DNA from 4 places in the Aliihoeflea sp. PC F10.4 genome. Region 1 is predicted to be linked to each of the others. Evidence: riboswitches for the same ligand, from Rfam matches in the RefSeq annotation. Region 1 holds a riboswitch; each other region holds the start of a gene.
What was found. Region 1 has a riboswitch for cobalamin ahead of ACX82Z_RS11535 (aromatic ring-hydroxylating oxygenase subunit alpha). Riboswitches for the same ligand answer to the same signal wherever they lie in the genome.

Region 1 (4,209 bases):
CGGAAAGTTGCGCCCGAAAAGACCGTTCCTGCATGCTCGCATGTAGCTTTACGTGCGAAAGAACGCCTTTCTTGAATATCGCCAGATTGCCGATAACCTTGTTGGCGACAAGCGGGTCGATGCCTTCGATATTACCCCTTAGGAAGGGCTGGAAATCGATGCCCTTGTAAGCTTGAAACATCAACGGATAAAGAAACTGCATGCAGAACTGGCGGTATCCGACCCACGGGTCGCCTTCAGCATGAGGAACGAACGACGGAATATCGATGAAGACCGGTTTCGCGGCGATAAACTGAATGTTGTAGGCGGTTGCGTCCTTGAGCGTCCATCCGCTTTCGTGCGCGCTCTCAAGAATGTCGAGCGTAAGGAGTGCAGCATCTTTCAGCATTCCGAACGACCATTCATACGGATATGAGATGAATGGAATACGTGCGTGCTTGAGATGCCTTGGCCATTGGCCCGGACGCACCAGCGCGGACTCGGCATGCTCCGTTTGTATGATTTTTCCGGCGTCGACGAGAGCCTGATAAAACGGCTCTTGACACAGCAACTCCCAATTCGCGGCGGCGTCCTCGCTTATTCCGCGGACGATTGCCGTTCCATTATCGTAGACGCGGTTATTACGGTCTCGGAAAGACCCGGAATCTGCAACAAAATCGGTTTCTAGCGGGGGACGTGCCTTTGCGACGCTCCCCATCATTATCTCGACCCTGAGGATTTTTCAGCGCTTTTCGCCTTTTCCTTGTCCGCATTTTTCCCGGAGAAGAAATCCGTGATCCGATAATAATATCTGCGCAGCGTATAGGCCGCGGCCGCAAAGAATCCTATGATCGCAGTCGTGACGACACTGCCCGTTCCGGGATCGATATAGGCGAAAGAATCCCGAGTCGTTAACATGAACGCAAAGAGCGCGTAGATAGGCAGGCGTGCTTTCATCATTTCAAGTATCCAGACGTTCTTTAGGGCGTCATAAAATTTGCCAACATATATTTAGCCGGATGTTAATGGCATTTGGATTGCCGGCTGGCAAGTCATGGTGGGCATGGTCCACAAATGACAGATGCGAAGCGCTCGCCGCTGCCGGTCAAATATTGGCAATCGGGACGGCATTGGGCCGTATTGCTTCTGTCCCCGCTCTCGGTCTTTACGTAAGCCACCGCCATCCCAAATCGCCCGGAGAGACATTTTGATATGAACTGCGTCGCCGGACGCTTATCCGATGTCGCAATCATGCGACTGGAATCACGCGCCGGATGATTAAGTCGTGCCATTCAGGTGCCGCGTCCGATCACTTCGGGCGAGGAGAATTGGGAAGCCGGTCGGATGCCGGCGCTGCCCCCGCAACGGTGGTGGAGATGAAGTCGCAGCGGGAGCCACTGGGCGAACAGCCCGGGAAGGTGTTGCGGCGGGCCTTGCAGAAGGGTCGCTCCAGAGTCCGGAAACCAGCCTGAAGAGGTTTGAAACCGACTGATCGCGGTGGGCGATCGAGAGGCGAATGCATGTGGGCAGCGAAACGCCCACGCGTTCTCCTTTGCCATCTCCACCAGTTCAGTCTTCGCATTGAAGGCAGGACAGGACATGGATACGCGCAAGGAAATGCTCGAAAGACTAAAGGCAAGGCAGCCGGGCTATAGCCTCGACCGCGCCTTCTATACGGACCCCGATTTCTTCAAGCTCGACATGGAGCTGATCTGGTATCGGGACTGGCTGTTCATCGGCCATGATTGCGAACTGCCCAAGCCAGGCAGCTACATGACGGTTCAGGTCGGTGAATATCCGGTCGTCGTCGTGCGTGACGCAAAAGGTTCGATCCGCGCGTTCCACAACACGTGCCGCCATCGCGGCTCGCGCGTGTGCACTGCTGCCAAGGGAACGGCCGCAAAGCTTGTCTGCCCCTACCATCAGTGGACGTACGACCTTGACGGCCGTCTCGTATTCGCGCGGCAGATGGGGGCGGAATTCGACGCTTCGCAATTCGGCCTGAAGCCGATCGCCTGCGAGGGCGTCGCCGGCTACCTCTTCATCTGCCTTGCCGACGAACCGGCGGACTTCGCGCCGGTTCGGGCAAAGCTCGAGCCCTATCTCGCCCCGCATCGTCTGACCGAAACGAAGGTCGCGTTCGAATCGACCATCATCGAGAAGGGCAACTGGAAGCTCGTCTGGGAAAACAATCGCGAGTGCTATCACTGCGCGGGCAACCATCCCGAGCTATGCAAGACCTTTCCCGAAGCGCCGACCGCTGTTGGCGTTCAAGGGTCGAAAAGCGACCCTGAGATCGTTGAACACTGGGACCGGTGCGAGGCGGCCGGATTGCCGAGCACGTTCGAGATTTCAGAAGACGGACAATATCGCGTCACGCGCGTACCGCTCGTACGAGACGCGGTCAGCTATACGATGAGCGGCAAGCGCGCGGTGAAGAAGAACCTGTCCGATTCCGTTTCGACGGACCGCATCGGCGCGCTTCTTCTCTATCACTACCCGACGACCTGGAACCATGTTCTCGGTGACCATGCAGTCACCTTCCGCGTCTTGCCCATCAGCGCCACGGAAACGGCGGTGACGACCAAATGGCTCGTTCACAAGGATGCCGTCGAGGGCGTGGATTACGACCTTGCCGAACTCACCCATGTGTGGACGGAGACGAACGACCAGGATCGGCGGATCGTCGAGGAAAACGCGTTCGGCATCACCTCGCCCGCATATCGACCCGGCCCCTATTCCGAGGAACACGAGGGCGGCGTCATGCAGTTCGTCGAATGGTACAGCAATTTCGCCGAAGACCGCCTGACGGGTGACGCCAAGCCGGCGCTGCGCTCGGTGGCCTGAGGAGAACGAAATGAACGCGACGTCCCTTTACAAATATCTGGACGAGATGGCGCCGTGGGACGACCGCCTTCAGGTGCTCGAATGCCTGCGCGTCGTGGACGAAGCGCCGGACGTGAAGAGCTTCGCATTCCGTTCGGATAGCCAGACATGGTTCCGCTACCAGCCCGGCCAGTTCATCACGCTGGAACTGCCGGCGGAGCCGGAACCACTGATGCGCACCTATACGCTCTCGTCGAGCCCGTCGCGCCCATTCTCCATCGCCGTGACGGTAAAGGCGCAGGCCGATTCGATCGGCACGCGCTGGATGTTCGACAATCTGAAGCCCGGCGACCATGTAAGGGCCTTCGGGCCGTCGGGCGATTTTTCGCTGCATAACCATCCTGCCGCCAAATATCTTTTCCTGTCGGCCGGTTCCGGCATCACGCCGATGATGTCGATGCTTTTGTGGCTCAACGATTTCGCGCCGCAAACGGATGTCGCCTTTATTAACTGCTCGCGTCGCTACGAAGATTTGATCTTCCGCCGCGAACTGGAACTCGTCGGCAACTACATGCACGGCCTGTCGCTCGACTTTCTTCTGGAAGAACGCGCGCGGCGCGAGGGCGGCTTCGGCCATGTCGGGCGCATCGACGGCACGCGGCTGAAACTCCTTGCGCCGGACTTCGCCGAGCGGGAGATATTCTGTTGCGGGCCGGACCCATTCATGCGCGCAGTGCGCCAGATCCTTGAAGCCGAAGGCTTCGACATGGCGCATTATCATCAGGAAAGCTTCGGCGCGCCGACGATCGAGCGCGTTCAGGCGCCGTTCGAGGAAATCGTCAACGCCGAACCGCCGGCCGACGCACAGCCGGTGCGTTTTGCCTCGTCCGACGTCGAGGCGATGTGCCTGCCCGACCAGACCATCCTGCAAACCGCGCGCGCGGCGGGTGTGCGTATTCCGGCCGCTTGCGAGTTCGGTCTTTGCGGAACATGCAAGACGATGAAGCTTTCGGGCGAAGTCGAGATGAGCCACAATGGCGGCATCCTCGATCACGAGATCGAGGAAGGCTATATCCTCGCATGCTGCTCGCGCCCGCTCGGGCCGGTGACGGTCGAAGCCTAACCGCGCGCGGCGGCAAGCGCTTTCGGAAGCTCGGCCTCGAACAGATCGATCTCGGCGGCCGGGCCGACCGAAACGCGGATGCAGCGGTCGAGAACCGGAGCCATCGGCTTGCGCACGAACACGTCGCGAGCGATCAGTTCCTGCATGACTTTCAGTGCGAAGGCACCATCTTCACCACAATCGATCGCGACAAAATTGGTGGCCGAGGGGATCGCGGCCAGGCCGTTCGTCGCCGCTATGTCGTAAAGCCGGTCGCGGCAGGCGGCGACATCGCTTATCAC
Region 2 (4,209 bases), 240 kb from region 1:
GCGGACATGCTTGGCATTGGCGCGCACATGTCCCCGCTCTCTTTCGCAAATGCTCAGGCGGAAAGTTCCTTTCGGACGATCTCAGCGCCTGCGCCCAACGCCTTCAGCTTACCGGTCGCCACCTGACGAGACAGCGGGGCCATACCGCAATTCGTGCAGGGATAGAGCTTGTCGGCATCTACGAACTTTAGTGCTTTTCGCAGGGTTTCGGCGACCTCCTCCGGCGTCTCGACGGTATTCGATGCGACATCGATGGCACCCACCATTACTTTCTTTCCCCGGATGAGCTCGATCAGATCGATCGGAACATGTGAATTGTGACATTCCAGCGAGATCAGGTCGATGTTGGATTTCTGCAGTTTCGGGAACGATTCCTCGTACTGCCTCCACTCCGATCCCAGCGTGTTTTTCCAATCCGTATTGGCCTTGATGCCGTAGCCATAGCAAATGTGGACGGCGGTTTCGCATTCCAGTCCCTCGATTGCCCTTTCCAGAGTGGCAATCCCCCAATTGTTCACCTCGTCGAAGAAGACGTTGAATGCCGGTTCGTCGAACTGGATGATGTCGACGCCTGCGGTTTCCAATTCCTTGGCTTCCTCATTGAGGATTTTGGCGAACTCCCAGGCCAGTTTCTCGCGGCTCTTATAGTGGGCGTCATAGAGCGTATCGATCATGGTCATCGGACCCGGCAGGGCCCATTTGATCGGCTGCGTGGTCTGCTGACGTAAGAACCTTGCGTCGTCGACGAAGACCGGCTTGGGGCGGGAAACAGCGCTGACGACCGTCGGCACGCTCGCATCGTAGCGGTCACGAATTCTGACCGTCTCGCGTTTCTCGAAGTCGACGCCGCTGAGCTGCTCGATAAACGTTGTGACGAAATGCTGGCGCGTCTGCTCGCCGTCGCTGACGATATCGATGCCCGCCTGTCGCTGATCGTCGAGGGAAAGGCGCAGGGCATCCTGCTTGCCTGCGATCAATTCCTCATCCTGCAGTTTCCAGGGCGACCAAAGTTTCTCAGGCTCCGCAAGCCAGGAGGGCTTCGGCAAGCTGCCGGCGGTTGACGTGGGCAAAAGTGTTTTCAAGACGAATGACCTTGTGTTTCGATTGATCAAAGGGCGTAGTTCGCGGACCACTGCTCGAGAATGGCCTTGTATGGTTTGATGAAGCGCTCCTCGGTGAACTTACCCTGCTCGACAGCCAGCCGGCCGCGTTCTTCGCGGTCATAGACAATCCGGGTCAGCGAATAATCCTGATGCTTCAGGCTGGGCCGATAGTGAGCGCCTGCGACGGAGTTGGCGTTGTAGATCTCAGGCCGGTAAATCTTCTGGAACGTCTCCATCGTGCTGATCGTGCCGATCAGTTCCAGATTGGTGTAGTCGCCAGGCAGATCGCCAAGATGATAAAACGCAAAAGGTGCAGCGCTGTCCGGCGGCATGAAATAGCGAATCTGCAATCCCATTTTCTGGAAATACAGATCGGTCGAGGATGACGCATCCTGCAGGTATTCGACGCCCAATACAGGATGGCTGTTGTTCGTCCGGCAATATGTCTTGCTGCTTGAAGCGCTCAGGCAAATGACAGGCGGCTTTTTGAAATTTTCTTTGTAGGCGGCGGAATTGACGAAGCACTTGAACAATTTGCCATGCAGGTCGCCGAAATTGTCCGGCGCGCTGAATTCAGGTCGGTTCCTGTTGTGCTCGGGCAGCAACACGCTGAAATCGTAATCCCGCACATAAGAGGAAAAATTATTGCCGACGATGCCGTCTATGCGCCGGCCGGTCTTCCGGTCGACTATCGTCGTCTTCAACATTTCAATTACTGGAAAGGCATCGTCGGTGCCGCCCGGGTCGACGTTCACTTCTACGGATATGATATCGAGTTCGACCGTATAGCGACCGCCCTCCGGGTTATCCCAATGCGCCAGCGCGTTGCATCGATTGTCGATCATCCGCAAGGCATTGCGCAAATTCTCCTGCCGGTTCTTCCCTCTGGCCAGATTTGCAAAATTGGTTGTAGCGCGGGTATTGTCCGAGGGACGGTAATCCTCATCGAAGCGAATGCTCTTCAGGCGAAACGTAAAGTCGTTGCTCATCGCGGACGGATAGCGATCGACAGGCTGCACGGCCAGCGTGGCGATACGAGCTGCGGTTTCAGACATGGCTTACCCCAATGAGTTGGGGGCATGGGTCAGCGGACACATAGCAAGACGAGCCGCCATGCGGCCTCCGCTACGGCACACCGGGCACCCCGCCCGTGGACGTTACTTTGCCAAGGCAGGTTTCCTGGCTCGCGGGTCGTCGCCTCTGCCCGTCTTCCCAGGGTTTACCCCAGTGACATTTTGGACATCAGCTCGCCGCTTACAGTTGCGGGGGCAGCGCCGGTCTTACACCGACTTCCCTCTTAGCCCCGGACATCGCGAGAGACGCGCGGGGAACCATGACGATCACACTTTCGGGCGGATTTGCTTGAATGTCAATATCGCATAAAGAAATGTTTATATGTTAACATCGTTAAGAGATATCACGCCGTTGAATAGGGCGCGAACGAACTCGTGCGGTCGTCGATGACGATCGTTTTCGTCAAAGGTGGAAACGCCCGTTGCGTGCATCCGACACGTTCGCAAACCTTGCAACCGGCACCGATCAACGTGCGGATCGAGGGATCGGCCAACGCAATGCCTTTTGAATACACCAGCCTATCGGCATGGACGATGTCGCAGCCGAGTCCGATGGCGAATGTCTTTCGGGGCGCGCCGTGTCCGCCGCGGGAGCTTTCGACCATGCGGGCAAGCCACAGATAGGCGCGGCCGTCCGGCATCTCGGCAACCTGCGTCAAGAGTCTCCCGGGATTCGAGAAGGCATCGTAGACGTTCCACAGCGGGCACGTGCCGCCGATACGAGAAAAATGGAAGTCGGTTGCAGACTGCCGCTTCGACATGTTTCCGGCGCGGTCCACCCGCACGAAGAAGAACGGGACGCCTCGTGCTTCAGGTCGCTGGAGCGTACTCAGTCTGTGGCAGACCGTCTCGAAGCCGACGCCGAACTCCTGCGACAGGAGTTCGATATCATAGCGCAGTTGTTCCGCCATCCGCAGGAATGGCACATAGGGCAATATGAGCGCTCCGGCGAAATAGTTGGCCAGACCGATCCTGCCAAGCGAGCGGGCTTCGTCATTCGAGAAGCCGGCTTTCGCAACGATGCTGCCGATGACGTCCATCTGCTCGAGAAACGCAAGTTGCGTCGCCATTTGAAAGGCCTGCTGTCCCGATGTGAGCCTTTTTGAAAGACGCAGCGCGCGCATCTCCTTGTCGAATTTGCGCTGGGCCGAACTGCTTTCTTCGAGATCGACAATGAGAACGCCGTGACGCTCTCGCAGGCGCTCGGCGATGGCACCGGCCATATCGCCTACCGGCATTCCCATTTCCCCCGCCGCCGTTTCAGCCGCCCTGTCGAGTTCATCGATGTGATTGTGTCGGGCGTAGAAGAAATCGCGAACTTCCTCGAACGGCATTGACGGCAGAGGCATTGCGCGGTCGTGCCCATCCCCGCCGAGCCGCGCCGAATAGGCCAGCACCTGTTCGTTCGACTGCTTGAGACGGCGGCCCTGATTGATGAAGGCACGCGCCAGCGCAGGCATACTGGTCGCCAGTTCCCGTATCTCCGCCACGGAGACCGCCTCGCCGAACGCCGGGTCCGAAAGAACGTCCCGCAATTCCCCGACGATGCGCACTTCGTCGCTGTCGGAGAACAACTGAACGTCGGTGCCGAAGGACGCATTGAGCTTCAGGAGGACCGGCACGGTGAGCGGACGCTGGTTGTTTTCGATCTGGTTCAGGTAGCTCAGCGAGATACCCAAGGTGTCGGCGAGCGACTGCTGTGTCATCCGCTTTTCTTCGCGCAGCCTTTTCAGGCGTACACCCATGAACGCCTTCTTCATCGCGCCCTCCGTTCTTCGCAAACTTTGCAAATTCACAAGACAAATTCGCAAAGCTACGCATTTTCAGTAGTTTATCGATTTCACCATATGTGGACAATGCGGATTTGAAAAGCCAACCGGACACAGCATTTGGACGCGCAACCGATTACGAGCAGGCAGGGAAAGGCCAACTTTCTGGAGGTGGTGCTTCCCGAACAGGCGAACCATTACGGCACCCTTTATGGAGCGAACGCTCTCCATTTGATGGGAAAGGCCGCCTATGTCTGTGCCACC
Region 3 (4,209 bases), 1.2 Mb from region 1:
AAATGTTGGAAATCGTCGCGGTTGGCGCGATCGCCATCGTGTTGGAATTGCGCATGCCGGTGGTCGTCACGCGCTGGCGCAAAGCGGCCCAGTCGAGGGTCGCTTCTCCATCCATATCCACGCCGGGGCGCGCGTCCTCGAGCAGCTTGATCGAGTCGATCGGCAGGATGCCCTGCGACCACAGCGAACCGTTGAAGCTTGGATAGCGGCCACGCTCGGCGGCAAGATCGACCGAAGCGGAGATGGCGTGATAGCTGATCGCTTCCATCGAACGGTCGGCGAACTCGACGGCGTCTTTCGACGCATAGGCAATCTTCAGCTTCTGCAACGCGTCCTGAAAACCCATCAGGCCAAGCCCCACCGGACGATGCTTCAAGTTCGAGTTGCGCGCCTCTGGGATGGTGTAGAAATTGATGTCGACAACATTGTCCAGCATGCGCATCGCCGTGCCGACAGTCTTTGCCAACCGGTCGAGGTCGAGACCTTTTGTCGTGACGTGGTTCAAGAGATTGATCGAGCCGAGATTGCACACGGCCACTTCGTCCTTCGACGTATTCAGCGTGATCTCGGTGCAAAGGTTCGACGAGTGCACGACGCCGATATGCCCCTGCGGCGAGCGGATGTTGCACGGGTCCTTGAACGTCACCCACGGATGCCCGGTCTCGAAAACCATGGTCAGCATGCGCCGCCACAGATCGAGCGCACGCACCTTGCGATGAACGCGCAATTCGCCCGCCGCGGCCTTGGCCTCATAAGCCTCATAGGCGGCCTTGAACGGCTTGCCGTAAAGGTCATGCAGGTCCGGCGTCTCATCCGGTGAAAACAGCGTCCATTCGCCGTTCGCCTCGACACGCTCCATGAACAGGTCCGGCACCCAGTTCGCCGTGTTCATGTCATGCGTGCGGCGGCGGTCGTCGCCCGTGTTCTTGCGAAGGTCGAGGAATTCCTCGATGTCGACGTGCCACGTCTCCAGATAGGCGCAGACCGCACCCTTGCGCTTGCCGCCCTGATTGACCGCAATGGCCGTGTCGTTGGCGACTTTAAGGAACGGCACCACGCCCTGGCTTTCGCCATTGGTGCCCTTGATATGCGCACCGAGGCCGCGAACGGGCGTCCAGTCGTTTCCAAGCCCGCCGGAATATTTAGCCAGCAAGGCGTTGTCCTTCACGCCCTTGAAGATGGCGTCGAGGTCGTCGCCGATGGTGGTCAGGAAGCAAGAGGAAAGCTGCGGCCGCGTCGTGCCGGAATTGAACAGCGTCGGCGTCGAAGCCATGAAATCGAAGGACGACAGAAGATCGTAGAACTCGATGGCCCGCGCCTCGCGGTCGATTTCGCGGATCGCGAGCCCCATCGCAACGCGCATGAAGAACGCCTGTGGCAGTTCGAAACGCTTGCCCTTTGTGTGCAGGAAATAACGGTCGTAGAGCGTCTGAAGTCCGAGATACTGGAAGTTCTGGTCGCGCTCCGGCTTCAGTGCAGCACCCAGTCGGGCGAGATCGAACCGGCCAAGTTCCGGGTCGATCAGGTCGGCCTTGATGCCGGTACTGATGAAGTCAGGGAAATAGGAAGCGTAGCGCGCACCCATGTCGGCCTGTGTCGCCTGTTCGCTTCGGCCCGACACGAAGGTCAGCGCTTCGCGGCGCAGCTTGTCCATGAGAAGGCGCGCCGAGACGAACGCGTAGTTCGGCTCCTGCTCGACCAGTGTGCGCGCGGCAAGGATCGGGGCGAGCGACAATTCGTCGAGGGTGATGCCGTCATAAAGATTGCGCTTCGTCTCGGCGAGGATCGGCACGGACGACACCGCATCAAGCCCGTCACATGCCTCTTCCACGATGCGGGCAAGGCGCGCCTCGTCGAGCGGCAGCAGCGCGCCGTCCTCTCCCTTCACGTTCAGCGAGGATGCCGCCGACTGCACGGCGGCAGGTGCTTCGGCTTCGCGTTCGCGTGCACGCTCGGCGCGGTAGAGCACATAGGCGCGAGCGACCTTGTGATGTCCCTCGCGCATCAGGGCGAGTTCGACCTGGTCCTGCACATCTTCGATATGGAAGGTGCGCCCCTCCCCGACACGCCGCGTCAGCGCGGAAACGACTCCGTCCGTCAGTTCCTCGACGATGTCGTGGACGCGGCGCGAGCCTGCTGCCGTCGAGCCCTCGACAGCGAGAAACGCCTTGGTCAAAGCGATTGTGATCTTGGACGCATCGAACGGCGTGACGCCGCCATTGCGTCGGATCAGGCGATAGCCGGGCTCGGCCGGCGCCTTCGTGGCCGCTTCGACCGGAAGTTCGATCGGATGGTTTCCGTTTGATTGAAGTGCACTGGTCGCCGGCATCTTGTCCCCGTGGCGCTGTGGACGGGGATGAAGAAGCAACGCGCAAATTCACTGGCCGAATGACGACCATGAGCCATGCGCACCGCCGGAGCACCCCGCCCGGGTTCGTTCACATCGTCAAGGCAGGTCTCCTGGCTCGCAGGTCGCGGCTTTTCGTCGGCCTTCCCGGTAAACACCAGTGGCATACTCGACGAAACGCTCTCTGCTTACAGTTGCGGGGGCAGCGCCGGCATTTCACCGACTTCCCTCTTAGCCTCCATCACCGAATCGACTTTGGAAGACCCTGACAACTGCATATTGCGTAGCGACCCCCACACTCGTCAATATCTAGTTTGGATATTCACATCGCAATGATGACGAGTGCATCGGCGTGGTGGGACACACGCTGCGGCCTCGCCAAGATCGATGAGCTGGAAGCATGGAGTATGAATGTCCGAAGGAGCGATTCCCGGTCAGTATTGACAGCGACATTCTCAAGCTTAACACTTGATCATTATTTTTATGCCAAAATGCAAAATGGGGATTTCAGCGAATGTTGCTGCAATTCGCTGACAGCCAAAGTTGCGTTCGTCCGCTAAGTTTCTGTTAAGCGTAATTGATTTTGACGACATGCGCTTGGCGCGTTCGATTGTAAAGTAACGCGCCGGAGCAAGGGCGAGGGAAATGGGCAAGGGCCTGATCGAGATAGTCAGGGCGAGAATGGCGTCGCATCCGGGCGGGTTTTCCCGTACCGGCATATCCGTCATGGGCCTTCGCGTCGGCGCTGCTGCCCTTGCTTTCGTCGCCCAGATCGCCGCCGCGCGGCTCGTCGGAGCCGAAGCGTTCGGGTCCTATGCTTTGGTTCTGGTCTGGCTTTTTCTTCTCGGGCATGGCGCGACGGTCGGCACCAACCAGCTCGTCTGTCGGTTCGTTTCCGAATACCGGGCAAAGGGCGACGCCGGCGCGGCGCTTGGCCTTCTCCATTTCGCTCTCGCGCTGGCGCTCGGCGTTTCGCTGATTGTGACGCTCGTTGCGCTGGCAATCATCCATTTCGGCCCGACTGGGCTTTCGCCGCAAATGGTCACGCTGGCGACGCTCGCCTTTCTCGTTATCCCGCTTCTGGTGCTTCAGGAGTTTCTCGAGGCGATCGCGCGCGGACTCGACAAGCCGCTTCTGGGCATCGGGCCTGCGATGCTCCTGCGGCATCTGGCCATTCTGGCAGGCGTCGGTTTCGTTTTCGCCACGGGCGGTTCGGCCGACGCGGTCACCATCATGAGCTTCACCGTCGGCGGGCTGGCGGCCTCGGTCGCCGTGCAATATCTGCTCCTGCGCGGCGAACTGAAGAAGTTGCTCGCCGGTGCGAGGGCGACCTACAGGATCGGCTGCTGGTTCAAGGTGGCGATGCCGGTGGCCTTGCTGGAAGCCAGCGAAATTCTGTTCCACAATGCCGACATTCTGATCCTCGGCCTGTTCATGCCGCCCGAGATCGTCGCCTTCTATTTCGCCGCGACGCGACTGGCGCAGATACTTTCCTACGTTCCCTATGGGATATCGGCGGCGACCGCGCAGAAATACGCGGCTCTTGCGGCGCAAGGGGAGCGTCACGAGCTCCAGCGTCTAGTCGGGGCCGCTACCACGCTCTCGACCACGCTCGCCATTGCCGGCGCGCTGTTCCTGTGGGTCTTCGCCGGCCCGCTGCTCGCTCTTTTCGGTGACGGATACGACGCGGCCACGTCCGTCGTTCCCGTCCTGTGCCTCGGGATCGTGATGGCCTGTGCGCTTGGCCCCGGCGAGGACATTCTCACCATGACGGGCGGCGAGCGCCTGTGCGCGCTCGGATTCTTCATCGCGCTTTTTGCCAATCTGGCACTCAACTTCACCTTGATCCCGATAATGGGAAT
Region 4 (4,209 bases), 1.9 Mb from region 1:
GCCGCACCGGAAATACCCGCCTGTTTCAGGTCGCGCCAGCCGCGTCCATCCCATAAGGCATCATACGATTGAACGGAATTTGACGATGGCAGACGAAGTTTCGGACAGCACGCACGAAGTCGCAGCAGGACAGTTGCGCTCCTTTATCGAACGCATCGAGCGCCTCGAAGAAGAAAAGAAGGCGCTCGCGGACGACATCAAGGAAGTCTACGCCGAAGCCAAAGGCACAGGCTTCGATACCGGCGCGATCCGCCAGTTGATCCGCATCCGCAAGCAGGATGCGTCGGAGCGCCAGGAAGCCGAAGCGATCCTCGATCTCTACATGAACGCGCTCGGCATGGCCTGAGCCACCACTCCCTGAAAGCAGGCGGGCCGAACTGCCTTACGCGTTCGGTGCCGCAGGCTTCGGAAAATCGATCATGTCCCCCGGATCACCCTCGATAGGCATGCGCGTGCTGACCGCACTCGCCGCGAGCTTGTTCCTTGCGGCTCCCGCGCTTGCCCAGGAGCCTGCCCTTTCCGAATGGCAGATCACCAAATGTGAGGTTTATACCGAGGCGTTCGAGGACGCGTCGGCCAGCGACGCAGATAACCTCAGCCAGTCCTTTATCGACGAGAACGAAGCCTTCATCGCGCAAGGATGCGTCGAGCGCGTGGCCGTGTGTCCACGCACGCAGGCCGATCTCGACATCGCCAACATATTGACGATCGCCGCGATGAATGCCGGCACGGCCAGCACCTTTCTTCCGTTCGCCTGCACGGACGGCTGACGACGCGAAAGCGTCACCGATCCGTCAGGAAATCCTGTCCCTGACCGAGGATCAGCGGGTCGGGTTCGGCAACCACGTTTTCGTCCCTGCCGTCATAGTCGAAACGCCCGAGAATATGGCGCATCACCGAAATCCGCGCGCGTCTCTTGTCGTTCGCGCGCACGATCGTCCAAGGCGCATGTGCCGTATGCGTCCGCTCGATCATCTGGCTGCGCGCTTTGGTGTATTCGTCCCATTTGCTCATGCCCTGAACGTCGATCGGCGAAAATTTCCACGTCTTGAGCGGATCATGCACGCGGTCATGGAAGCGCTTGAGCTGCATCTCGCGGCCGATATTCAGCCAGAACTTGAAAAGATGAATCCCCTCATCGACGATCATCCGCTCGAAATCGGGCGCGTCGCCGAGAAAGGTCTCATGCTGCTTCGGCGTACAGAACCCCATCACGGGCTCGACCACGCCGCGATTGTACCAGGAGCGGTCGAAGCTAACGAACTCGCCGCTGGTGGGGAAATGCTCGACATAGCGCTGGAAGTACCATTGCCCGCACTCCGTCTCGGTCGGCTTCGGCAAAGCCACGTTACGGGACGAGCGCGGGTTCATGTACTGGCGCAAGACAAAGATCGTGCCGCCCTTGCCGGCCGCGTCGCGCCCTTCGAACAGCGCGATCACCCGCTCGCCTTTGGTCTGCATCCAGTATTGCAGCTTCACGAGTTCTTCCTGAAGCGCTTCCAGTTCGGCTTTGTAAGCCTTCCGAACCATCTTTTCGGAATAGGGGTAGTCGCCCGAGCCGAGCGCGTCAGACGCGATCCAGTCGGGCAGCTTCGGATTTTCGATATCGAACGAGCGCTTGCGCCCGTCGAAGTCGATCTCGATCGGTTTGACCTTCTCGCGGCCGTAACTGGTCTTCTTTGCGGGCATGCGGCAGGTTCTCCGGTTGCATCGACGAATGCTAGTCCATCGCACCGAAAAGAAAAGCCGCCCGCCTCTCGGGCGCAATGACCGCGCCCGATTTTATCGCTTTCCTCCGCCCGCCATCCATGCTCATTTGTCGGCGTTCGAGGTGCCCTTGGCCCGCAAGGTCGAAGGGATAATTGGGAAGCCGGTTTGATGCCGGCGCTGCCCCCGCAACGGTAACGAAACTCGTTTTCCGACGAAAGCCACTGGGTCGAAGACCCGGGAAGGCGTCGGAAAGGTCTCTCGATGAGACGGCTTCGAAGCCCGGAAACCAGCCTTGATCAAATGAAACCGACTGATCGCGGTGGGCGATCGGAAGAGACACGCGACCGTGCGGCCTCTCGCCTGCCGGTCGTCACCCTTCCGTCTTCCGCCGGTTTGGTCCTCGAATGAGGCAACGGCATGGACGACGACTTCCCGCGCATCGATACCAGAATTCATCCACGCCGATCACAGGGAGCGGGACACGTCACGCCCGAAACCGTCTTCCTGCAATGGCTCCTGTCGCTGCCGGCGGGCACGCCTGTCGACGCTGCCGCTCAAAGGCAGATCGACATGATCGACACCCGCGCAACGAACCATCCGGACGCTACGCGCCTTCGCGAGCTTTTCGCTGCGGCGGCCGGCGAGCCGCCCCGTCCCATCCTCAACTGATCGATCGGAGATTTACTCATGGCTACAAGAACCGAACCCGCCCCGCACAAGCAGGGATTGCTCGAACGGCTTGCTGCCGGTCCTGTCATCTGCGCGGAAGGCTATCTGTTTGAACTCGAACGGCGCGGCTATCTCCAAGCTGGGCCTTTCGTTCCCGAAGTAGTGCTGGAGCACCCCGAGGCGGTCACGCGCCTGCACGAGGACTTCGTTCATGCCGGCAGCGACGTCGTCGAAGCCTTCACCTATTACGCTCATCGCCAGAAGCTGAAGGTGATCGGTCGCGAGGACAGTCTTGAGACGATCAATCGTCAGGCGCTTCGTATTGCCAAGGATGTCGCCGACCGCAACGGCTGCCTGATGGCCGGCAATATCTGCAACACCAACGCCTATGAGGCCGCAGACGCTTCGACGCACAACGCGGTGCGTGCCATGTTCGAAGAGCAGATCGGCTGGGCGGTCGAGGAAGGGGCCGATTTTCTCATCGCCGAGACCATCGACTGGCTGGGCGAAGCCGAGATCGCGCTCGACGTGATGAAGAAGACCGGCCTGCCCACTGTCGTGACGCTTTCGGTCCACCGCGAGGAAAAGATGTTCGACGGCGCGTCCATCGTGGAGGCGTGCAAGCGGCTCGAAGCGGCCGGCGCCGATGTCGTCGGCCTCAACTGCCAACGCGGCCCGAAGACGCTGATGCCCGTCGTCCGCAAAGTGCGCGAGGCCGTCTCGTGCCACGTCGCGGCGCTGCCCGTGCCCTATCGCACGACGGATGCCGAGCCGACCTTCCAGTCGCTGACCGACCGGGCCTGCTCATGCATTCCCGCCGATCGCCCGTTCCCGACGGCGCTCGATCCGTTTACCTGCAACCGTTACGAATGCGCCGAATTCGCCCGCGAAGCCTATGATGCGGGCGTGCACTATATCGGGCTTTGCTGCGGGGCCGCCCCGCACCACATCCGGGCAGTCGCAGAGGCGCTCGGCCGAACCGTTCCGGCGAGCCGCTATTCTCCCGACATGTCCAAGCACGCCTTCTTCGGAACCGACGCGGCGATCCCCGATGCCTATCGCGGCAGACAGAAAGTAATCTAGGTCAGATGGCGGCCCGCCGGTGAAGGCGGGCCGCCCGCTTACTCATTCGTGGTCATGTGTCGCGCCGGACCCGCCCACGGCAACGATCGTGTAGGGCACGCCTTCGATTTCGATCGTGCCGGTTTCCTCCAGTGTTTGCGTCGAGATCAACCGGACGATGCCCTCGCGCGGATCGGTGATCGCAATCGACTCGCCCGCAACAGCCAGACGCGGGCGCGGATCGCGCCAGTGGCCATCCATCGAATAGGCATCCGTCACCGCCACGCTTTGCTCGATCTTGCCCGAGACGACATCGACGAGATGCAGCCTGCCGTCTTCGGTGAGCACATAGGCATTGCGAGGCTGTGCGGGATCGAGCGCGAAATCGACCCGGCGCATCGGCAGGTCGATTTTTGTGAATTGCGTTTCATCGCCCGGCTCGATGACGACAATTGCCGACGGGCCGTAATTTCCGAGGAAGTAGCTCATCGCCGTTCCGCCCTTCAGAGTCGAGACGTTGCCCTCGCCGAGATCGGCAGTCGGTATATGCTTCAGCGCCGGCGCTTCGCCGCCGGAGCCCGGTGACGCGATGACGATCCCGTCGCGGCAGCCGAAGGCGAAGATGCGCGCCGACTGCGCCTGCCCGTGAACGCCGGGGCAGGCGACGACGTCGCCAACATCGTTCCCCTCCCGGTCGATCACCTTCAGCCCGACCCGTGGCTCGTCGGGATTTTCATGCGGCACGGAGACGACGAGATAATCGCCCAT

Region 2: linked by a shared signal. The riboswitch ahead of ACX82Z_RS12620 (DUF1852 domain-containing protein) and the one ahead of ACX82Z_RS11535 (aromatic ring-hydroxylating oxygenase subunit alpha) in region 1 are both predicted to bind cobalamin.
Region 3: linked by a shared signal. The riboswitch ahead of ACX82Z_RS17210 (ribonucleoside-diphosphate reductase subunit alpha) and the one ahead of ACX82Z_RS11535 (aromatic ring-hydroxylating oxygenase subunit alpha) in region 1 are both predicted to bind cobalamin.
Region 4: linked by a shared signal. The riboswitch ahead of ACX82Z_RS20885 (hypothetical protein) and the one ahead of ACX82Z_RS11535 (aromatic ring-hydroxylating oxygenase subunit alpha) in region 1 are both predicted to bind cobalamin.

The regions. Positions count from the first base shown of each region.
Region 1 covers NZ_JBTSWH010000001.1:2,249,762-2,253,970, forward strand. The annotation lists gene ACX82Z_RS11525 (methyltransferase domain-containing protein) at 1-700, opposite strand, end outside; gene ACX82Z_RS11530 (hypothetical protein) at 700-939, opposite strand; cobalamin riboswitch at 1,257-1,465, shown strand; gene ACX82Z_RS11535 (aromatic ring-hydroxylating oxygenase subunit alpha) at 1,579-2,826, shown strand; gene ACX82Z_RS11540 (FAD-binding oxidoreductase) at 2,837-3,928, shown strand; gene ACX82Z_RS11545 (pyridoxal phosphate-dependent aminotransferase) at 3,925-4,209, opposite strand, start outside.
Region 2 covers NZ_JBTSWH010000001.1:2,489,455-2,493,663, reverse strand. The annotation lists gene ACX82Z_RS12625 (methionine synthase) at 54-1,082, opposite strand; gene ACX82Z_RS12620 (DUF1852 domain-containing protein) at 1,109-2,092, opposite strand; cobalamin riboswitch at 2,256-2,454, opposite strand; gene ACX82Z_RS12615 (short-chain fatty acyl-CoA regulator family protein) at 2,521-3,936, opposite strand; gene ACX82Z_RS12610 (acyl-CoA thioesterase) at 4,066-4,209, shown strand, end outside.
Region 3 covers NZ_JBTSWH010000001.1:3,417,691-3,421,899, forward strand. The annotation lists gene ACX82Z_RS17210 (ribonucleoside-diphosphate reductase subunit alpha) at 1-2,329, opposite strand, end outside; cobalamin riboswitch at 2,434-2,630, opposite strand; gene ACX82Z_RS17215 (lipopolysaccharide biosynthesis protein) at 2,993-4,209, shown strand, end outside.
Region 4 covers NZ_JBTSWH010000001.1:4,148,299-4,152,507, reverse strand. The annotation lists gene ACX82Z_RS20900 (DUF2312 domain-containing protein) at 86-346, shown strand; gene ACX82Z_RS20895 (hypothetical protein) at 420-770, shown strand; gene ppk2 (polyphosphate kinase 2) at 784-1,689, opposite strand; cobalamin riboswitch at 1,813-2,019, shown strand; gene ACX82Z_RS20885 (hypothetical protein) at 2,128-2,379, shown strand; gene ACX82Z_RS20880 (homocysteine S-methyltransferase family protein) at 2,398-3,462, shown strand; gene ACX82Z_RS20875 (hypothetical protein) at 3,505-4,209, opposite strand, start outside.